DNA from 4 places in the Pseudoalteromonas translucida KMM 520 genome. Region 1 is predicted to be linked to each of the others. Evidence: predicted binding sites of a transcription regulator. Region 1 holds the regulator's gene; each other region holds the start of a gene.

Region 1 (5,903 bases):
TACGAAGTCATTCACAACAAAGAAGAACGCGCTAAATACGATGTATTACGTCGTAATCAACAAAACCGTGCTCAGCAGCAAGCAAATTATGGCAGTAACTATGGATCGTCACAAAACCATTATCAGCAAGGTGATCCCCAAACCGATCAGGAGTTTTCTGATTTTGTAAATTCAATGTTTGGCGGCGCAGGTGGGTTTAATCATGGCGGTCAGAGTAGAGCTGGTGGCGCTCGTGCGCAAAAAGGACAAGATGTGGAAATAGAATTCCCAGTATTTCTTGAAGAAACGTTAGTCGATACCGTTAAACCTATTGAGTTTATGCTGCCGCAGCGAGACAGTAGTGGCCGTGTATCTGAAGTTAAAAAATCGCTTAAAGTTAAAATTCCTGCAGGCTCGGTTAATGGCGAACGTATTCGCTTAAAAGGGCAAGGTGGATTAGGTTCGGCAAATGGCCCGAACGGCGATTTGTATCTACAAATTCGCTTAGTGCCTCATCCATTATTTGATGTTGATGGGCATAACCTAAATATAGTGGTGCCTCTTGCACCATGGGAAGCTGCTTTGGGCACTAAAATAAATTTACCTACATTAGCCGGAAAAATCCAACTAACCATTCCAGCTAATAGTCAATCGGGTCAACGTTTACGCATTAAAGGTAAAGGGTTAATGAGTAAAAAAGCCAAGGGTGACTTATTTGCAGTGATTAAAATTGTTAATCCAGCATCGAGTGATGATGTTAGCAAAAAGCTGTGGCAAGAGCTGGCCGAAAAAGCCCATTTTGACCCGCGTAGCAATTGGAGCAAGTCATAATGAAAATTATCGTGGCACCACAAGACAATTTACTTACTAGCCAAGAGCTGTGTGTGAGTAGTGATATTAGCGAAGCCATATTGTATGAGCTAGTTGAGCACAGCATTGCTATTCCTATTGAGGGCGAGCGCGTTACAGAATGGCAATTTACGGTATCAACAGTGACCTTAGTTAAAAAGGCTGCACGTATTCAGCATGACTTGTCGTTAGATTGGTCTGCTATTGCTTTGGTTTTACAATTATTGGATGAACGGGATGAGTTGATTGCTGAAAACCAAATGTTAAAGCAGCACTTAAGTCGGTTTAAACATTTAGAATAAAAAGTAGTGGTTAAACTTTAAAGGTGAGTAGCTAGCTATTTTTATGGAGCTAGCTCAGCACTTTTATAATAGTGAGCTTTTGGTGCTTAAATATTTTTTGATTCGTGAAATAAGAGTAAGTAAAGCGTCAATAAATGCGTAAAAATAGCCGGCTATTTATATAAAAAGGTGAATATTGCAGAGTTGATTTGGTATAACCGTAAAACTGCGTTAAAGTTTACAGCGAACTAATTAGAGGATAAACAGCAGACAATGTCGGAAATTCAATTTTTAAATGTAGACCTAGAGCTTGAGTCAAAGCAAGATATTAGCGTGCTTGTAGCTGACCTAAAAAAAATCGCCACTATTTTACATTATGATAAAGACGAATACCGTCAGTTAGCGCGTATAGAAGTAACAGGCGAAATATCCTCACCGGATAAAGCAATTAACCACTTATGTGAGCTAGTAGAGTCATGCTCGCGCGCTGCACTTAAGCAATGGTTGAGTTGTTCGCGCCGTACCTTTGATATTGGTTTTGAGTCGGGCACTTCGCCAAAATGTTTTAACCAAGCGCTGCACGCCGATACTTTATTACGTATATCGGCAATTGGTGCAGGCATGGAAATTACTATTTACCCGCTAGAAAAATAGCGTTAGCCTTTGCGCTCTACTACAGCTGCGGTCATTTTTGATACGCAGCAAAGCTCGCCGCGACTATTCGTTATTTTTATTTCCCATACTGAGCTACGCTTGCCAATATGAAACGCTTTTGCGGTGGCGGTTAAGGTGCCATTACGCGAGGCTTTTAAATGGCTAGCACTGATCTCTTGCCCTACACAATAAAATTTAGTGAAGTCGACCACAAAGTTAGCCGCGTAGCTGGCAACACTTTCGGCTAAAACCACGTTTGCTCCGCCATGCACCATGCCTATGGGGTTATGATGCGCAGGAATTGCCGGCATAGTGGCAACTAAGTAATCATCACCAATTTCAGTTATTTCAATCCCCATGGTTTTCATCAGTGTACCTTGGCCATTTATGCCTTGGTCTAACTGCTTACAAAACGCTAAAGTAATAGGTTGATGCCAAATACTCATTGTTACTCCTTTAAAGATTGAAAACGATAACCAATAATACGATTTTTCATGGCGATATGATAGCCAAGTTAGTGCAGCTACTACATTGTAATGCAGCGCTACTTTTTGCTTTCTACATAGTGCTTAATTTCATCGAGATCTTTTTTTAGCATTTTACGCATCGAATTTTTAAGAAAAACCCCCATCACTGCAGACATCATTTTTACCCAAATAGACTCAGAGCTATCAGAAAAAGTCATGGTTAAACAGGTGCCAGGTTCGGCGGCGGTAAGTGACAGCTTAGTGGTATAAACTGCCCCGCAATTTTCTGCGCGAGTGCAATAATATTCATTAGTAACAGCTTCTGTGATCCACATGGTTTCTGAGGCCGCTTTACCAAACATTTTTCGCGTTTCTAACCATTTTAGGCCCACTAACCCCTGTGGAGGCTTTTCGATTATTTTCAAATCAATAATGCCAGACAGCATATTGGTACTGTTTTCGATGTCAGTTATTGCTGCCCATACTTTACGTTTAGGGCCGTTGATAATTACCGCTACAGTGATATTCATAACACTCTCCGTTGATTCACATTGATGAGGCTAACGCCCGTTATAAAAACGATAGTTAACTAATTTTTTAATAACAGCAATAACCTAGTAATCATGTAATTACAATTAATGTAACGTAAAACTAACACTGCCGAGATCTGCTTAATTTTATCTGTAATTTACTTGGTTATTTTAAGCTTAGACCAATGCCACCTTTGGCAGCAAAGGCGGGGAGTAATTTAAATTTGCGATTTTCAGATAACTGTATATACTCACAGTTAAATGTACTGTATGGAAAACCAGTTGTATGCGACCATTAACTAACCGCCAAGCGCAAATACTCGAACTTATTAAAGTGTTTATTAAAGACACTGGTATGCCTCCTACACGCGCAGAAATTGCACAAACATTAGGCTTTAAAAGTGCTAATGCCGCAGAAGAGCATTTAAAAGCGCTGGCTAAAAAAGGCGCTATTAAAATGAAGCCAGGCGCTAGCCGTGGTATTCAACTTATTGAAGAAGATGAACCAGAACAACTTGGTTTACCATTAATTGGCCGCGTAGCTGCCGGTGAACCTATTTTGGCGCAACAACATGTTGAGAGCCATTGTAAAATTGACCCGCTAATGTTTAAACCGCCTGCCGATTTTTTATTGCGTGTAAATGGTATGAGCATGCGAGATATTGGTATTATGGATGGTGATTTACTGGCTGTTCATCGCACTCAAGTTGCCGAAAATGGCCAAGTTATTGTTGCCCGCGTTGATGACGATGTAACGGTAAAGCGCTTAGAAAAAGCAGGTCGAAAAGTATTACTGCATGCTGAAAATAAAGAATTTTCGTCGATAGAAGTGGATCTTGAAAACGAATCTTTTAATATTGAAGGCTTAGCCGTTGGGGTTATTCGCAACGCTGACTGGATGTAACAATTAAGTTGTTATAGCTATGCAAAATAGCGGTATAATTTAATAGCTCAGATGATTAACGCGCACTTTTTAGTGCGCTTTTTTTTGCCATTTTTTTGTGAAAACTCCGCTGCAATGACAAAATTATATTAAGTTTATGTTTTTTATCATTTAAGTATTTAATACTCGTTTTTGCTGTCTTTTTATTTGTAACCCTTGCTGTTGCTCACTTCCTGCTTAGAAAAAAATTAAATAACCCTCATATTTACGCTAATCCTCTAATATTATTTGATTATTTTTCAAACTAAAACTTGCTAGTTGTTCAATTATTAACTAATTGTTAATGGGCTGGACTAACAATAACTCACAGCTTTTAGTTTTGAGAACACATATTTATATATCCGGCAGCAATACAAAAATAAAAAATAACAAATTGGCATTTAAAGCTTATGTCTTTTTGTTTTGCACTCGCAACAGTATTAAAGGAGCTGTCACATGGGTAAATTGAGCTCTACCTTGTGGCTTATATTGTTTGTTTTTCCGCAGCTAGCATTGGCAAATAGCCAATATAATATGCGCAAAGGCGTAACCGATATAAGTAATAATGTTTATCAACTACACATGACCATATTTTTAATATGCTGTGTAATAGGCGTGATTGTATTTGCCGTTATGTTTTGGGCACTTATTCATCATCGTAAATCTAAAGGAGCAGTTGCTGCTCAATTTCACGAAAGTACCAAAGTAGAAATACTCTGGACAGCAATTCCATTTGTTATTTTAATAGCAATGGCAGTCCCCGCAACTAAAACATTAATAGCGATGGAAGATGCCAGTAAAGCGGATATCACTATTAAAGTAACTGGTTCACAGTGGAAATGGCATTACGAATATATGGGGGAAGATGTTGAGTTTTACTCAATACTTGCCACACCGCAAAATGAAATTGCCAACCTAGCCGATAAAAACCCCAACTATTTACTTGAGGTAGATAAGCCTCTGGTATTACCGATTAATAAAAAAGTACGCTTTTTAATGACCTCCGACGATGTTATTCATTCTTGGTGGGTGCCCGATTTTGCTATTAAAAAAGATGCAAACCCGGGGTTTATTAACGAAACGTGGACCAACATAAACGAAGTCGGTATTTATCGCGGTCAGTGTGCTGAGCTATGCGGTAAAGATCATGGCTTTATGCCTGTGGTAGTAGAGGCTAAGTCAGAGGCCGATTTTAAAGTTTGGCTAGCAGATGCTAAACAAGCAAAGCAAAAAGCTGCAGCAGCAGATGCCGCATTACTTGATCAAACACTCCCTAAAGAAGAGTTAATGACTTTGGGTGAGCAAGTGTATATGGCCAATTGTGCTGCATGTCATCAGCCCACAGGACTAGGTTTACCAGGTGTTTTTCCTGCGCTTAAAGGCAGCCCGATAGTGCTTGGCGACATAAAAGATCACATTGACATTGTTATTCACGGACGCCCCGGCACAGCCATGCAAGCCTTTGCTAAACAGCTCTCTATAAAGCAATTAGCAGCGGTAATTACTTATAAGCGTAATGCATGGGGTAATGATACCGGTGATGTAATTCAACCAAGTGAAATACAGGCAGCACTTGATGCCGACGGGGAGGCGAACTAATGAGTAGCATAGTAGAACAACCTGACATTAATGAAGCTCACCACGCTCATCATCCTGCTAAAGGCTTTAAGCGTTGGTTATATACCACTAATCATAAAGATATAGGCAGCTTGTACTTAATTTTCTCGCTGACTATGTTTTTTATTGGTGGAGCTATGGCTATGGTGATCCGCGCTGAGTTATTTCAGCCAGGATTACAATTAGTCGATCCTCACTTTTTTAATCAAATGACCACAGTGCATGGGTTGATTATGGTATTTGGTGCTGTTATGCCGGCATTTACTGGCTTGGCTAACTGGATGGTGCCATTAATGATTGGCGCGCCTGATATGGCCTTACCGCGAATGAATAACTGGAGTTTTTGGATTTTACCATTCGCGTTTTTAATTTTATTATCATCGCTATTAATGCCCGGTGGTGGTCCTGCGTTTGGTTGGACTTTTTATGCGCCGCTGTCCACAACCTACAGTAATGACAATACCGCCATGTTTGTATTTGCTGTGCATATTATGGGTATTAGCTCCATTATGGGGGCAATTAATGTAATTGTAACCATAGTTAACTTACGTGCCCCAGGCATGACCTGGATGAAGGTCCCTATGTTTGTATGGACTTGGCTGAT
Region 2 (5,903 bases), 1.1 Mb from region 1:
GAGTTGCCCATCCTCAGCGACATCAGCTTTAATGTCAAGCATGGCGAATCTGTTGCGGTAGTGGGCACTTCTGGTTCTGGTAAATCTACGTTACTTAGTTTGTTAGCTGGGCTTGATACAGCAAGTGGCGGTGAAATATTTTTAGATGGCGAGCCGCTACATAATCTCGATGAAGAAGCGCGTGCAGGGCTGCGCGCCGCAAAAGTAGGCTTTGTATTTCAGTCGTTTATGTTAGTACAAAGTTTAACAGCGCTGGAAAACGTAATGCTACCCGCTGAACTTGCAGGGGAGCGCGATGCTAAACAGCAAGCACTTACTTTGCTAGAAAAGGTAGGCTTGAGCCATCGCATTGATCATTATCCGTCGCAACTCTCTGGTGGTGAGCAGCAACGCGTTGCTATTGCGCGGGCATTTATTGGCACGCCAAAAATACTGTTTGCCGATGAGCCTTCGGCAAACCTAGACAGTAAAAATGGTAAAATGATTGAGTCGTTATTGTTTGATCTAAATTCGCAGCATGGTACTACGCTTATTTTAGTAACGCATGACGAGGCGCTTGCACAAAAATGCCAGCATATTATTCAAATTGAAGGTGGCCGATTAGTAGAAAACTCAGCAGAGGAAATAGCAAATGTGGGCTAAGTTAGCACTTAAGTTATTTTCGCGGGAGTTTCGCCGTGGTGAGCTTACGGTGATAAGTGCGGCTATAGCACTTGCGGTACTTACCGTGCTTACTTTATCTATGATTACTGAGCGTATTGCACAGAGTATTGCGCAAAAAAGTAGCGCCTTTATTGCCGCCGACCGAGTGCTTGGCAGTAATCACGTAATCGACACTTCTTATATAGTTAAAGCAGAGCAACAAAATTTAAAAACCGCACAAATGCTTTACTTCGACACCATGTTATTTGCCAACGACGAAATGCAATTTAGTTCGGTAAAAGCGGCCTCAAGTGGTTACCCGTTAAAGGGGCAACTTAAGGTTAAGTCGAGCCTAAATGGAGAAACCGAAGTTGCTAACGGCGGACCAACACTTGGCAATGTGTGGCTTAGCGAGTCGGTATTTTATAGTTTAAATATAGATATAGGCGATGTAGTAGAGCTAGGTGCTGCATTATTTAACGTAGAAAAAGTAATTGTAGAAGAGCCCGACGCGCCTTTTAATGTGTTTTCGAGTAGCCGCAGGGTGCTTATAAACATTAACGACGTGGAAAAAACAGAAGTAATACAACCGGGTAGCCGAGTATTTTATCGTCAGCTTTATGCCGGCGATGAAAGCGATATAAATAGTTTTTACGATTGGCTAAAACCACAGCTAAAAGAAAACCAACAATGGTATGGCGTAAAAGATCGCCAATCACCAATATCTAATAGTTTAAATCGTGCAGAAAGCTTTTTGTTGCTAGCAGGTTTACTGGGCATTATTTTAGCCGCAGTGGCAATTGCGGTATCTGCAAAGCGTTATTGTGAACGCCAATACGACCCAGTTGCTATGATGAAAACCTTAGGTGGTAGCCGGGCAATGATCCGCAAAATTTACCTTACACATTTATTAATGGTGTGTTTAATGGCGGTCACTGTGGGTTTATTAATTGGTTATGGTTTACAAGAAATTGCGACACATTATTTAGCAAAAATCATGGGTACAACTTTGCCAATGGCAGGTTTTAAGCCGTGGTTAGTGGCAATTAGCACAGGTGTAATTTGTGCAGTGATGTTTTCTATCAAGCCGTTATTTGATTTATTTGATATTCCGCCACTGCGGGTGCTGCGTCGTAACTTAGGCGATAAACTAGCGGTTAGCCGGGTGCACTTAGCTATGAGTGCATTTACCGTGTTTTTACTGATGTGGTTATTTAGCAATAATATAAAAATTACCCTGATTCTGTTTGCCTCAACGCTTACTTTAATTGGCGTGTTGTTTTTGGTGTCTAAAATTATATTTGGTGGTGGCCGTAAATTGGGCTTAAAGCCCGGTAATAGCTGGTCGCTGGCAATTGCGTCAATTCAAAAACGTGCAAATGTGAATGCAGTCCAGCTGATCAGTTTTTCCCTCGCCATTAAACTATTACTATTTTTAGTGGTACTTAAAAACGACATGATAGCCGACTGGCAGTCGCAGTTACCAGACGATGCTCCAAATGCATTTTTAGTCAATATTACCCAAAACGAACTTGAGCCAATTAATACTTATTTGGCGCAAAAAAACATTCAGGTATCGGAGTTTTACCCCACTATTCGTGGCCGGGTAAATGCGGTAAATGGCGAGCTGGTAGCGCGAGAAGTATCTCTGCAAGACAACGAGAAAAAAGACGAAGAGGCACGCGCCGGTATTGGTCGCGAGCTAAACCTAACCTGGCTTGAAACGCCGCCAGCGCAAAACGAAATAGTGCAAGGGCAGTGGTTTAATAAAAACACATTAGCAGAGGCATCCATTGAGGAGTCTATGCTTGAGCGTTTAGATGTTGAACTTGGCGACACGCTAACGTTTTTAATTGGTGCGCAGTCGTTTGACGCTAAAATTACTAGTGTGCGTAAAGTAAACTGGGCCACCCTTAAGCCAAACTTTTTTATTATTTTAAGTCCTGATGTGCTCAAAGACTTTCCGGCAACCTATATATCGTCGGTACGTATTGAGCCAGATCAAAAACGCGACTTTAGCCAATTGCTGCGCAGCTACCCAACGGTTACTGCTATAGATGTAGGTAACTTTGTTAAACAAATACAATCAACCATAGAGCAAGTGTCACTTGCAATTGGCTTTGTACTTACTATTGTGGTGTTGTGTGGTGCACTGGTATTAATATCGCAAGTGCAAGCAAGCTTAGGCGAGCGCATGCAAGAAATTGTAATACTGCGCACACTTGGTGCAAAAAGCCGGCTTATTAAAAACGCCACTTTATATGAATTTTTATTGCTTGGTGGTTTGGCCGGCTTAGTTGCCGCTTTTTTTAGTGATATTGCGCTATTAATTGTACAGCAGCAGTTATTTGATCTGGCGGGTAAATTACATCCGCATATTTGGCTAATAGGACCGGTGGCGGGTGGAGTGTTTGTAGCAGGGTTAGGCTATTTTATGATTGCTCGCACACTTAAGCAAAACACCCAAGGGCTGGTACGTGCGTTAGGTTAAGTTGCCAATATTTAAGCAAAAGGAAAACGGCCACTAAAGTGGCCGTTTTTGTTTTATTGTTACTGGTAATTTATACAGTGCTCTGGCATTATTAGCCTAATTAACGAATAACAATAATGAGAGTGCTTTTTGGCCATAATTTTAGGGATTGATCCGGGCTCACGCTTAACTGGCTACGGTGTTGTAGCGCATCAGGGATCTAAATTCACTTATTTAGGCAGTGGTTGCATTAAATTAGCGGACCATGAGTTTCATATAAGACTAAAAATGATTTACCAAGGCATTACCCAGCTTATAGAGCAGTTTTCGCCAGAAACCTTCGCGATAGAAAAAGTGTTTATGGCGCACAATCCCGACTCAGCCCTAAAGCTAGGCCAAGCACGTGGTGCTGCTATTGTAGGCGCTGCAATGGCCGACTTACCGGTATTTGAATACTCAGCAAGGCAAATAAAACAAGCCGTAGTAGGCAATGGTGGTGCCGATAAAACCCAAGTGCAGCATATGGTTAAAAATATTTTAAAACTACCTGGTACGCCACAAGCCGATGCCGCCGATGCACTGGCTATTGCTATTTGCCATGCGCACTCAGAACAAAATTTAATAAAACTAGCGGGTAGCGCAAGCAAAACCGTTAGAGGACGTTTAAGGAAATAACTATGATTGGTCGCTTAAATGGTATTTTAGTCGAAAAACAACCTCCCGAAATATTATTAGAGGTAAGCGGTGTTGGCTACGAAGTACAAATGCCAATGACCTGCTTTTACGACTTACCTAAAGTTGGCGAAAATGCCATTGTTTATACTCATTTTGTAGTACGCGAAGATGCACAACTATTGTTTGGCTTTAACAATAAAGTAGAGCGTGCCTTATTTAGAGAGTTATTAAAGGCCAATGGCGTAGGGCCAAAGCTGGGTTTAGCTATTTTGTCGGGTATGTCGGCGCAGCAATTTGTAAGCTGTGTAAATAACGAAGACTCCACAAGCTTAGTTAAATTACCCGGGGTAGGTAAAAAAACCGCCGAGCGGCTAGTACTCGAAATGAAAGACAGATTAAAAAATTGGGGCAACGATTTATTCACTCCTTTCAGCGACAGTGCGGTTATTGAGCCGTTTAGCGACGCGACAATTGCTAATAATGCCGCCGATGATGCTGTGTCGGCTTTAGTGTCGCTAGGTTATAAATTGCCACAAGCGCAAAAAGCAGTAAAATCAGTAAGTAAACCCGATATGTCTACTGAGGTTCTTATTAAAGAATCTTTAAAATCAATGCTGTGAGTAACCTATGATCGAAGCTGATCGCTTAATTGACGCGACTGAAAAACCCAACGAAGACTCTATAGACCGTGCAATTAGGCCAAAACTACTCGCCGATTACCGTGGTCAACCGCATGTTAAACAGCAAATGGAAATTTTTATTGAAGCGGCCCGTAGCCGAGGCGAAGCACTCGATCACCTGCTTATTTTTGGCCCACCAGGTTTGGGTAAAACGACATTAGCTAATATTGTTGCCAACGAGCTGCAGGTAAACATAAAGGCAACCTCAGGGCCAGTACTTGAAAAAGCTGGTGATTTAGCCGCATTGCTAACCAACCTTGAAGAAGGTGATGTGTTATTTATTGATGAAATACACAGGTTGAGCCCACAAGTTGAAGAAATACTCTACCCAGCAATGGAAGACTACCAACTTGATATTATGATAGGTGAAGGCCCAGCAGCACGCTCGATAAAATTAGACTTGCCCTCGTTTACGCTTATTGGCGCAACTACTCGTGCGGGTTCGTTAACATCTCCACTGCGTGATCGCTTTGGTATTGTGCAGCGCTTAGAGTTTTATTCAGTAGAAGACTTATCGTACATAGTAGGGCGATCGGCGCACTTTCTTAATTTAGAAATGTGCGACGAGGGCGCAGTTGAAATAGCTAAACGCTCACGCGGTACCCCCCGAATTGCCAATAGGTTACTACGCCGAGTGCGTGACTACACCCAAGTAAAGTCAGACGGTACAGTAAACGCCGAAGTAGCAGAGCTGGCACTTAATATGATTGATGTAGATAAAAGCGGTTTTGATTATATGGATCGTAAGTACTTACTTGCCATTATAGAAAAATTTATGGGTGGCCCAGTTGGGCTCGATAATATAGCTGCAGCTATTGGCGAGGAAAAAGAGACCATTGAAGACGTAATAGAGCCCTTTTTAATTCAACAGGGCTTTATTCAACGCACACCCCGTGGACGCATAGTGTCAGACAACGCATACCATCACTTTGGTTTACTCCCAAAGCAAGACTAATAAAAAGCTTTACCCAATTTAAAAGCCATTGTGATTAATTAATTGCAATGGCTTTTTAGTGTATGCTTAGCCGTGTTTTATGTGGTTGGTATGCGTACTTAAATTTAGCAATAATTCACGATGGGTTAAGTCAATCGAGGTTATTGTGCCTGCGTTATATTGCTGGTGTTAACCAATAGGTGGCTTGCTGTGGCGCACTAGCTTAGGCCTTATGCAATTGTTATAAACGCTGAAGTTGTGATGTTAACTTAATACCTAGGTATTAATGTTATGAAGATTATTTATGGGCAAAAAAAAGCCCGCAAATAATGCGGGCAAACAACAAGTTGAAGGAAGTAATCTTGGGAACTCTATTTTACTTACTTAGGTTTTATCCTAAAAAAGTAAAACAATGTAATACGATAAAATATCATATTACGAAGAACTGGATGCAATGAAAATTTTCATTTAATGCGTTAGCTCGGTATGAGGTAATAATACC
Region 3 (5,903 bases), 550 kb from region 1:
ACAAAGATGCATGGCAAGGCACGCTAATGATGGTGGCACAACCCGCAGAAGAAGTGGGCGGTGGTGCTAAAGCTATGCTAAAAGAAGGTTTATTTAGTAAATATGCAAAACCTGATCACATAATTGCGCTACATGTAAGTGCAAGTGTACCTGCCGGTAAAGTTGCGATGAAAAACGAATATACTATGGCCAGCGTCGATTCTGTTGATATAACTATAAAGGGTAAAGGCGGACACGGAGCTTATCCGCATACCACTATTGATCCGGTTATTATTGCTGCACGCACCGTGCTTGCACTACAAACTATTACGAGTCGTGAGCTTTCACCATTAGAGCCATCTGTTATTACTGTTGGATCTATTCGTGGTGGCTCAAAACATAATGTTATTTCTGATGAAGTAAAGTTACAACTTACATTACGCAGTTATAACCCTGATATTAGAAATGCACAAATTGCAGCAATTAAACGCATTACCGCCGGTATTGCACAAAGTGCAGGCCTTGAGAAAGCGCTCTACCCTAAGGTGCAAGTACATGAGGATGAGTCAATTCCATCTACATATAATAACCCAGCACAAACCAATCTTGTGCGCCAAAGTATTGCCAGCGCCATTGGTGATGATAATGTGCTTGAAACCCTCCCTGTAATGGCAGGTGAAGACTTTGGCCTATATGGCCGCACTGACGAAAATATTCCTATCACACTATTTTGGCTCGGTGGCGTTAACCAAACAAAATATGCAAACGCAATAAAAACAGGCAAAACATTGCCTTCACTGCATTCACTGCATTCACTGCATTCACTGCATTCACTGCATTCACTGCATTCACTGCATTCACTGCATTCACTGCATTCAAGTAAGTTTGCCCCAGACTATAAAGTCGCACTACCAACTGGCATTAAAGCCATGAGTAATGCAGCAGTGGCTTTGTTTAATCAATAGTTTTTTTAATTAATAGCTCTGTAATTAACTAACAACAGAGCTTTTTTTATAACTCGATTTTTTATAAGGCGTTTTTTGACCACGTTTAACAAAACGCTTTTTAGCTGAAGTTTTAGGCAGTTTTGCAAATACATTGCTATCGCAATTTGCAGCTTGTTGTACAAAACTATTTAAGTCGGCAAGTAAAGGCTGTAAAAATTGCTGATAGCTCATTACTTGCTGTGCAATATCACCTAAGCTCGATTCCCATTTAGCGGTTAAATCGGGGCGAACTAAACCTTGCGGTAGCACGCTAATAAGTGCACTTCCAGTTTCGGTTGCTTTAATTAATTTACCTTCGCGTTTTAAAAAACGGCGTTTAAATAGTAATTCAATGATCCCCGCTCGTGTTGCCTCTGTCCCTAAGCCATCGGTGTCTTTAAGTACTTTTTTTATTTGCGGATCCTGTACATACCGGCTTATGCCTGTCATGGCTGCAAGTAAAGTCGCATCACTAAAGTGCGCTGGCGGTGAGGTATATTTTTCAACAACCTCTCCTTGCGAGCAAAAAAGTAACATGCCTTTTGTTAAAGGCGGTAGCGTGGCTTCATCTTTTAATTCAGACTTACCCATTAGCACCTTAAAACCCAAGCTTACATCTTGCTTTGCATTTGCTTTAAATAACCCGCCAGCAATAGTTACTTCTGCTTTAGTTTCGTTATAAATATAGTCGGGATAAAACTGTATTAAATAATGACGACATATTAATTGATAAACCTTTGTCTCATCGCCACCCAAACTTGCCGACTTTAACTGTTTTGCCGTAGGAACAATGGCATGATGCGCAGCCACTTTTGAATCGTTAAAACATTTACTACGTTTTTTACTATCAGCTGCATTTACTAACTCAACACTTTGCCCGCGATTAACGCTTATTGCTTTTAAAATAGCAGACGCATCTTGGTGATGATCATTAGGTAAGTAGCGGTTGTCTGAACGTGGGTAGGTTATTAACTTATGACGCTCATAAAGAATTTGGCATATATCCAGCACCTTTTGCGCTGGCATAGCAAATGCTTTTGCCGCATCTATCTGCAAAGCAGATAAGTTATAAGGCAGTGGCGCAGTTTGTTTTTTTTGCTTTTGTTCAAGCACCGTTAGCTCAGCATTTTGCTGTGTGATCCGCGAGGCTACGTTTTCTGCCAATGCTTTATTTACTACTCGCCCCTCTTCGTCTTGATAAGGCTCGCATGCTTTACTGGGTATCCATTTTGCACTAAATGATTGTTTTTCAGGGGTGACTAAATGGGCTAATACTTCATAAAAAGGCTTTGATACGAAATTTGCTATGTCGTTATCTCTATTAACCACCAAGCCAAGTATGGGTGTTTGCACTCGCCCTACTGACAGTACGTTACCAAACCCAGCTTTTTGCCCCGCTAAAGTATAAGCACGGGTTAAATTCATACCAAACAACCAATCAGCACGAGAGCGCGCTAAGGCTGATACGCTCAGCGGAATAAACTCACGGTTAGAGCGCATAGTCGTTAATGCTTTTTTTACTGCAGCTAAGTTTAAATCACTTATTAATAAGCGTTGAATATGCTGTTTTTTGGTTTTGCTTATTTTGGCTTCTTCAATAACTTGATCGACAAGTAATTGTCCTTCGCGGTCGGGATCGCCAGCATGTACAAGCACTGTAGCCTGTTTTATTAGCTTTTTTAACACAGTAAGCTGCTTGCGAGTTTTAGTTTTTGCTTTTAATTGCCATTGTTCAGGAATGATAGGTAGGTGCTCAAACTGCCACTTTTTAAAGCGCTCATCGTAATCATCGGGTTCGGCTTGCTCTAATAAATGGCCAATACACCAAGATACGCAATCACCATTTGCGACTTCTATGTAACCATCGTGCTTTTTGTGCGGTTTTGGTAGCGCGTCGGCAATGGCGCGCCCTAATGATGGTTTTTCGGCAATATAGAGTTTCATAAGCAAGCTCTTTTACTGTTTATATAAACAGTAGTTTAGCATATCAATTTACAGTGTGGGATGTTTTTATTAAATCGAACTATTTAAGAGTTCTGAGGTATTTGGCTGAGGTGGTGACTTTTAGTCAAAATTGACTAAAAGTCACCTAAAATCAATAGCACTGTGTTTACTTAAACCAAGTGTGTTTTTAATAAAATGACTGCTACCTTACATCGATAGGATCAGACTCTTTGGCTTTTCCTTGTAAAATAGATATTTCGACCCGTCGATTACGACGGCGATCTTCATTGCTATCGTTTGGTACTAACGGCCGGGTTTCAGCACGTCCTACTACCATCATTCTATTTTTATCAAATCCAACTACTTTTTGCAGTTCACTGGCTACTGCAACTGCGCGCTTAGATGAAAGATCCCAGTTATTAATATATAACTCGTTTGAAACCTGAAAATCGTCGGTATGCCCCGACACTGTAATTTCTCCAGGTACATCTTTTAATAGCACGCCAATTTCTTGAATAATGGGTTTAAACTTAGGTTGTAAAAATGCGCTACCCGAAGGAAAAGAGCCATTTTCACGAATTCGAATGATTATTTGCTGCCCTAATGATTCAAGTTCTATGGCACCATCAATTATTTGTTTTTCTAACTGCTGGGCAATTTTTTTCACTAAGTCGTTTGTTTGTTGTTGATCGGCCGCTGAAATTGCTTGCTCCGATGCTTGCTCTTTGGAAGTACTACGCGACTCACCACCACGTTTATCGCCGCGCTGTTCTTGCCTTCCGCCTGCTGAGCTTTCATCCCCCGCCTGAAACTCCAACATTTGCTGGGTCATTTCTACCGTTTGTTGTTGAATTGTTTCAATCGGCGTCGGCTCTGGCTTGCCCGGAGTAAACTCCATAGCAATAACTGATGTGCCTTTGGGGATATCTTTTACTTCTATTTTATTTTGTACACCAAATGCAAATTTCATCGAACCAGCAATTTGTTTAAATTTAAGTACATCCATTTCAGAAAACGCAAGCAAGAGCACAAAAAAGCACATTAATAGCGACATTAAATCTGCGAATGTCCCCATCCACGCAGGTAAACCTGGGGGTGGGCACTTGCACTCTTGATCAGACATAGTTAATCCTCAGTGTTTACTTTACGTTTTGATTCAGCAAGATAGTTTTTCAAAATACCTTCTATTACTTTTGGATTTTGACCATCTTGAATACCTAAAACCGCATCTAAAATTAAACGTTGATTCATTGCCTCTTCGTCTTTACGCAGCTCCAATTTTGTTTGAATCGGAATAGCCACTACGTTTGCTAAAAATGCACCGTATAATGTGGTTAACAACGCCACCGCCATAGCCGGACCAATTGCTTTAGGGTCATCCATATTAGATAACATCGCAACTAAGCCAATTAAGGTGCCTATCATTCCCATTGCCGGGGCTATATCACCCAAAGATTTAAATAAAGTAGCACCTGACTCGTGTCGTGCTGTAGTTAATGAGATATCTTTTTGCAAAGTGGCACGCACTACATCTGCATCGTGGCCATCTACTAGCATGTCAACGCCTTTGCGCATAAATGGATTCGGTATTTCTGCCTCTTCAAGGGCTAAAAATCCGCCTTTACGTGCTGAATCTGCAAGCTCAACTGCTTTTTCAATTAGCTCTTCTGGCGACTCAAGCTTAAACATAAACGCTTTGGTAACCACCTTACCTATGCCAAAAAACTGTGACATAGTAAAGTTTGATAAAACGATAAATAATGAACCGCCAAATACGATTACAACAGAGGGCGTGTTGTAAAACATAGCCATTTCACCGCTACTACTCATAAACATGGACATGACAATTAAGCCAATTGCGCCAAGGATCCCAATAATGGTTGCTAAATCCACATTCCCTCCAAAGGTTTTTGCTTTTATATGCAAACGTTTGTTATTAATTGTTTATCGGCAAGATACTGAATTGCTTAAGCCATTTTTTATAGATAAACATAAAAAGCCGGATTAAGCACTATTCTAGATCAACTTGTGTTATCTATCTAATTATCAATTTTTTAAAACATAAAACGTTTATTAACGAAAAAACCATTTCATCCTTTGACCTAGTTTAGCATTCCCCCTAAAATTGACTTCTAAATTTATTATGTAAGTTGAAATAAAGATGGCGACTAAAAAACCTGAAAACTTAAGTTTCGAGCAAGCACTAGAAGAATTAACAACAATCGTTAGTGAAATGGAACAAGGTGATTTATCGCTTGAGCAGTCATTAAAACAGTTTGAGCGTGGCATTGCTTTGGCAGGCGCATCGTCTAGTAAGTTGCAACAAGCTGAGCAAAAGGTCGCTATTTTGATGGGCAAAGATGAGAAGTCTGCATTAACCGACTTTGATAATGATATGGAATAGCCGTGACTATTAAAGAACTTATTACACATGCTCAAACCGATGTAGCCAATACCCTTAACCTTTATTTTGACCAATCGCTTAATACTGACGAGACCATAAAAGCAGCCACCCATTATAGTTTAATGAATGGCGGCAAAAGATTGCGTCCTTTTTTGGTTTACGCAACGGGTAAAATGCTTGGCGCAGATAAGCAAGATTTAGACGTACTTGCCGCAGCTATAGAATGTATTCATAGCTACTCGTTAGTTCACGATGACTTACCGGCTATGGATGATGATGAATTACGTCGCGGACGCCCAACCTGTCATATAGTGTACGGTGAAGCACACGCAATTTTAGCGGGTGATGCACTGCAAGCCTTAGCATTTGAGTTAATAGCCAAGCATAATTTTAGTTGCAGTGCCAAAGCTCAAGTTAAAATGATTGCTGAACTGGCACATGCCTCTGGGTTACAAGGTATGGTGGCAGGCCAAGGGCTTGATATTGCAGCTACTGATAAAGTAATAACTGTGGCTGAACTTGAGCGTATTCATAAGTTAAAAACCGGTGCGCTAATAAGCTGTGCAATTACACTTGGGGCTTTGTGCTCA
Region 4 (5,903 bases), 1.5 Mb from region 1:
ATGTGTAGCGAAGAGAAACGTAACCCACTGTTTTTGTTCCGTTTAAACGCCTTGCTATGTGTTTATTTAACCTAACTTTATACCAAACTTACCAAGTATCTCAATTCTAGCTTCCTTATACCTATCATCATTTATTTGGTAGTACTTGTCTGGATTGGAAACCATTGTAGATAAACTCATGTTAATTACTTGATTATCACTAGTGACGAACTTAGGGGTTTTGGGAATACAACTACGAAGTGCCAATATTTCCGCAAAAGCCATTTTATGCGATGGAAAATTTATATTCGTTTCATCTTCAGTTTGAATATTTTTCCTTAACCGCTCTAGCGTATCACCGTTCAGATAATTCTTAGTTAAGTAACCATCACTGATACAAAGTATTAATGTTATTGCCCCTACCTTTAACATTATACTGCTAGGCTCAATGAAAGTAGTTAGGTCGGTATCTAAATTATTTGTTTTAAATACATATAAGCTTGAAGGTAATTGGAATCCATGACCATTTTTGTATGAACGGCGCACGTATTCAAAATTATCATTAGCTATCACGCTCGAACAAATATTTCTCCAATCATCATCTTGTGTGGAAATGAGATCATAGTAAAACAAGCCATAATAAATCTTTGATAACCATGTAGTAATTATTGCGGTATCTGATTCGTCAGGGCCATACATCATTGCTATGCCACCCTCTTCATTCGTTATACTTTCATACAACAAATCAGGATCCTCAAGTAGCTCAAGCGCTCTGTTTTCAAAGTCACTTCCAAATCCACTATTACAAGTAGAATGGGCAGGTACTTTTACTCGACTATATTGAGTTTCTTTTTGCCCTGTTATTGTTTTTTCTTTAATACTTAGCTTTCCTAAAAGGCTATTAGGAATAATATGCTCTAGAGTTTTCTTTTCTTCAATTCTCTCGGCACAAAAGAAACATGTTCTTCTTAGATCTTCCATAATTTAATTAACACCAATACTCTGAGGAACACATAACAGCTTATTGAACACCATTTTGGTGGTTTATAACACACCAAAACGGCGTATATTACATACCCTGATAATTTCACCAATAATTACCTTTGTAAACAAGTAATTAAAACAGCTAGGAATTAAGCATGTTATTTTGCCCCAAAACGGCGTTTAATAATGTTATCGGACAAAATTAGGCTCCTACTCAAAGAAGTAGGAATAAATTTAACTTTTTCAGTGTCCGGTTTTCGCTCAAAGGAGACCCCGAAAAGTTGTTCATATAGCTATCTAGGTTAACGCTATCAAAAAAAGAAGTATATTACCGATAACTACCTTTAAAGCCCTAGAAACGGAAGTTTAATTTCGGAATATACCAATACAAGCTTACAAGCCGGAAGTTTACTTCCGTTTTGTACTTTAAGATTATAAGCCGGTGTCTAGTGAAAGCTGGGAAGTCCATTTTGCTTTTAGTCCAAGTCTAGATGAGTTTGGTAACAAAGACTTAAAATTCAAAGTTGTTAAAAAGCCACAACCGAGCTTAACTACAAATGTTCATGCTTTTATTGGTCGGAATGGAACATATTCAATATTAACTTAACTAATTCAATCACAATCTATGATAGGAATGTCTGACCAGCGGGTTGTGTAGTGGGGCGATAAAAAAGCCCTTTTCATGTTCCATGATTTTGTTAGCTTTTCACTACCTATAGATAAAGTTCCTACACCATAGCGTTTATTTATTACATCTAAGCATTCCATCATTTTAGGTTTATCCTCACTTACAGAGAACATATCGGCTTGTTGAAATAACTCACTTTCTAACTCTATTGCGCCAATACCGCAGCGATAAAAGCGCGTGTTAGCCTTAAAAATATCATCAATAACATCTGAAACAGCATTGGCTATAACACTGGTATCTGATGTAGGTATAGGAAAATCATAGAGCAAAGATTTCTTATAATACGCGTCTTCGTGTGGCGAGCTTGCAGCGAATATAACAAGTCGTTTTGCTAATGACTGTTGTTTTCTTAGCTTGCGGCCAACAATCGCTGCGTGTGTTACGAGGGCTGATTTTAATGTATTTAAATCACTTACTCTTTCCCCGAAACTTCTCGTTGAGTAGATTTCTTTTTTATTCTGTTTTACTTCATCCCAACTTAAACAGGCGATGCCGTTAAGCTCACTTACGGTCCTCTCAACAACAACGCTAAACATGTGTCGCATTGCTTTAGGGTTCTGGTTTGCTAAATCCCATGCACTTTTAATCCCCATGATCTTAAGTTTTCTACCGAGTCGAGAGCCAATACCCCAGACATCGGTAACATCCATACGCGTCAGGATTTCTTGGCGTGATATATCATCATTAATAACAGCAACTCCGTTATAACCAGAGAGTTTTTTTGCCGCATGGTTGGCAGCTTTAGCTAACGTAGGCGTAATGCCAAAGCCTACACCAACAGGCAATCCTGTTTCGCGCCATACCGCTCGCCGTATTGTGTGTCCGTAATCAGCCCAGTCATTGATGATTTTAGAAAAACCAGTAAAACGTAAAAATGACTCATCAATACTATAAACATAATGGTCATCACAAAAACGATTAATGACCGTCATCATTCTCTCACTCAAATCAGCATAGAGTTCATAATTTGAAGAGCGCACGACGACATTATGCTGCTCTAAATAGGGTCTAATTTTGAAGTAAGGTTCAAATTTCGGGATATTAAGCTTTCTAGCAATAGGGCATATTGCACAAATACACCCATCGTTATTTGTTAGAACAACAACGGGTTTAAAGCGAATGGATGGGTCAAACACCTTCTCCGCACTGGCATAAAATGCAACTGCATCTACGAGGGCAAACATCGATTCACTTCAGCTTTATTTCTGTGTAGGCGGATGCTCGCAGTAACGACACCTTCGAGCTTAAAGTCATCATCATTAGAGATATAAACAGACTTATAATCTTTAGAGGCAGAGATAAGTAAGCGTTGCGATTTATCTATGATTTTACAAACAAACGAACCGTTATAGCTTGCAACAATGACATCGCCGGTACTTACATCCTCAGCTCTATCAATGACTAATAAGTCACCATCGAATATTCCTACTTCTTGCATGGATTGCCCAGAAGCTATACCAATAAAAGTGGCATTCGGGTGTTTAATGATTAGTTCATCGATTGAAATACCTAGCTCTACATATTCTGCAGCAGGAGATTCAAAGCCGGTGATACCTGCTTCTATAAAAATTGGAATAACGAACATACACACCTCAAGCACTGTTTATATGTACAGTGTAATTTAAGATTCCAATTAAGCCAAGATTCTTTTTGTGAAGACGATATTTTTATTAAGGCTGATATAAACAGTCTTCATACCTAAACATTAAAAACCCTTTTTTAACAGTTAGGAAAACCTGCCTTCGTTTGTTAAAATTTGACGAAGGAATTATGAACTTACCCAAAGTTTATTTTAAATATGGAATAATTTACTAATGACTGTAGTTAAAAACACTATTGCATCTTTTCTAATACTTAGCGTTATTACTGGCTGTTCAGCCTCTAGACACGCCATCATTGCCGGTGACTCTGAATTAACAGATGCCCAAGTGTGTCGAAACTACCTTAATGATAAAGATATCCTCGCTAAAAGTTATACAGCCGAAAATACTGATGAAGCGAACTATATCTACGCGCTTAACAGAGAAGTTAAATATAGAACACTCACTCAATACAAATGTGAGATATTAGCTGCACAAGACAGAAAAGAAATCGCTCAAGGCGTTGTTGCTGCTGTTGTTGCGGTAGGTGTCGTCGTTTTAGCTGTTGCTGCGGCAGGAGCTGGCGTGTCAAATAACTATTCTTCTGGTTATGCATGGGACCAGTTTTATGATAGCAACTACAACTTAGTCTGGTGCTGTCGAGATAAGTCTACGGGCCAATTTGCATATAACAGCGCTTGCTCTGGGCAGTATCAAAATGACAATACATGGACTGGGAAGTAACTTTCCGATTAAACTTTATAAGCACAATATCTTAGTTCTACAATTAAAATTGTTAGTCGCCACAAATGAGAATTAGCTTATTAACTCAGTTATAGTATGTCGCATATTTAACCGAAATAGGTATCAAGAATCATAATGAAAGCATCCACAATTACACTGTTAGCAACACTTACTTTCTCTGCTGCCTCTTCAGGAAATCAAGAAATCGACTCATTTAGCAAAGCTAAACGACTTCTAGAAAAGCAGGTTTATAACAATCACCGCATTACACTTTATTGTGGTGCGACATTTGACGCTAGTAAAAAAGTAACCGCGCCGGAGGGCTTTTCTACAACAAAGTACGTCAAACGATCTAAAAAAATTGAATGGGAGCACGTTGTTCCAGCAGAAAACTTTGGTCGTACTTTTAGCGAATGGCGAGATGGGGACAAGCAATGTGTGAATAGTAAGGGGAAGTCATTTAAAGGTCGACGATGTGCCGAAAAAGTAAATACAGAATACCGTTTTATGCAAGCTGATATGTTTAACCTCTATCCGGCCATTGGTGCCGTGAATGCGCTGAGAAGTAATCATAACTTTACCATGCTTCCAGCGGCTCAAAGCGATTTTGGACGTTGCGCGATGAAAATCGACGACAGAAAAGCTGAGCCACCTGAAGTGGCTAGAGGGCAAATTGCGCGTACTTATTTGTATATGGAGAACACTTATAAACGATACAATATGAGTAAAGCGCAACGCCAACTAATGAATGCGTGGGATAAAATGTATCCTGTTGATGCTTGGGAGTGCACTAGAGCTGAGAAGATTTCCAAGCTACAAAAGAATCAAAATGATGTAGTTAAAAGCCGCTGTGAGAGTATAAGTCTATAACTATGTTGTCTTGTAGTGGCTGTATGCTCAAAAAAAGCTTTCAAGCTTGTACATATGTTTATAAGTATCTATATTAGAAACAACATTTAAAAGGAGTTTTTATGCGTCAAGAGATACATGAAGTAACTATTCAAGATATTGAAAACAATTTATTTCTCGTAACCGATGACCGTAGTTTAGCTAAAGCCCAAGCCCATGCGTTTTCTATACATTATCTCGGCTGATGACTTAATCTACTCACGCCATGTACGCTGGGAGCATATAAAAAAGCATGCTCAAAAGCTAGCAGCAAATATAGCGAAGGCTGGGCGCGGAAATAAACCTAAAAATACAGCGGCTCATCACATAGTGTCTTAGAATGATATGCGCGCTGCCCGTTTAAGGCTGAGGTTAGCGACGTTCGGTATCGATATTGACCATGAAGCAAATGGAGTCTACTTACCTCGGTTTCAAAAGCATGTTCCAATGGACATCCTCCCAGATGCTTATCCACATTCAAAAATTCATACAGGCAAATATTATTTTAATATTGAGTTTTTACTTAATGAACGATAGCAGAAGGCCTAGGTCGACAAGGTATTATCGAAACGTTAAAAGAGATAGGTGAAGAACTTGCCGATGGTACATTTCCAATTACTACATTATTGACTCAAGGTAATGCCTAATGCCAGACAAATTTAATAAAGTATACAGTGTCAGTGTCAGTGTCGAGCCTGATGAGTTTCTCTTACTTAATGAAACGGGGTTCGAACAAACTATTCAATTGACCGAGGGCCAGTTGTTAATGTTCGATGGTATGTAGTGGTCAATAAAATTTGGCCACAGTTTTAGAATCTTTGTATCTAATCTCAGATTCATTTGGTGCTAAACCTGCATTATAATGATGCGGCCTAACGTTGTTGTAATATCCGTTGATATAATCACTAACGCTATATTTAGCATCTATAAAATTTCCATATCCAACCTTTGGCATCCATTCCGTTTTAAAGCTTCTAAAAAATCGCTCCATTGGCGCATTATCCCAACAGTTTCCACGCCTACTCATGCTTTGCGTAATT

The links. Region 1 encodes LexA, which represses DNA repair genes until DNA is damaged. Its sites were predicted from a motif close to TACTGTATNNNNATACAGTA; they were not measured.
Region 2: ruvC (crossover junction endodeoxyribonuclease RuvC) is a predicted target of LexA. The motif match lies at 3,194-3,213, and genes of this name have one in related genera.
Region 3: PTRA_RS12335 (DNA topoisomerase III) is a predicted target of LexA. The motif match lies at 2,923-2,942, and genes of this name have one in related genera.
Region 4: PTRA_RS08250 (LexA family protein) is a predicted target of LexA. The motif match lies at 3,249-3,268, and genes of this name have one in related genera.

Annotation. Positions count from the first base shown of each region.
Region 1 is NZ_CP011034.1:3,227,524-3,233,426, reverse strand. It holds gene PTRA_RS14945 (DnaJ C-terminal domain-containing protein) at 1-810, shown strand, start outside; gene PTRA_RS14940 (chaperone modulator CbpM) at 810-1,130, shown strand; gene PTRA_RS14935 (hypothetical protein) at 1,383-1,763, shown strand; gene PTRA_RS14930 (PaaI family thioesterase) at 1,766-2,209, opposite strand; gene PTRA_RS14925 (SRPBCC family protein) at 2,308-2,760, opposite strand; gene lexA (transcriptional repressor LexA) at 3,047-3,664, shown strand; gene coxB (cytochrome c oxidase subunit II) at 4,139-5,281, shown strand; gene ctaD (cytochrome c oxidase subunit I) at 5,281-5,903, shown strand, end outside.
Region 2 is NZ_CP011034.1:2,151,528-2,157,430, reverse strand. It holds gene PTRA_RS10000 (ABC transporter ATP-binding protein) at 1-642, shown strand, start outside; gene PTRA_RS09995 (ABC transporter permease) at 632-3,133, shown strand; gene ruvC (crossover junction endodeoxyribonuclease RuvC) at 3,263-3,787, shown strand; gene ruvA (Holliday junction branch migration protein RuvA) at 3,790-4,407, shown strand; gene ruvB (Holliday junction branch migration DNA helicase RuvB) at 4,415-5,422, shown strand.
Region 3 is NZ_CP011034.1:2,674,318-2,680,220, forward strand. It holds partial or broken gene PTRA_RS12330 (M20 metallopeptidase family protein) at 1-944, shown strand, start outside; gene PTRA_RS12335 (DNA topoisomerase III) at 969-2,909, opposite strand; gene PTRA_RS12340 (flagellar motor protein MotB) at 3,112-4,032, opposite strand; gene pomA (flagellar motor protein PomA) at 4,035-4,802, opposite strand; gene PTRA_RS12350 (exodeoxyribonuclease VII small subunit) at 5,071-5,313, shown strand; gene ispA ((2E,6E)-farnesyl diphosphate synthase) at 5,316-5,903, shown strand, end outside.
Region 4 is NZ_CP011034.1:1,749,965-1,755,867, reverse strand. It holds gene PTRA_RS08260 (hypothetical protein) at 67-960, opposite strand; gene PTRA_RS08255 (Y-family DNA polymerase) at 1,576-2,835, opposite strand; gene PTRA_RS08250 (LexA family protein) at 2,820-3,236, opposite strand; gene PTRA_RS08245 (hypothetical protein) at 3,466-3,975, shown strand; gene PTRA_RS08240 (endonuclease) at 4,111-4,845, shown strand; gene PTRA_RS19335 (hypothetical protein) at 4,947-5,069, shown strand; gene PTRA_RS19250 (AHH domain-containing protein) at 5,209-5,400, shown strand; one part of gene PTRA_RS08235 (IS3 family transposase) at 5,651-5,903, opposite strand, start outside.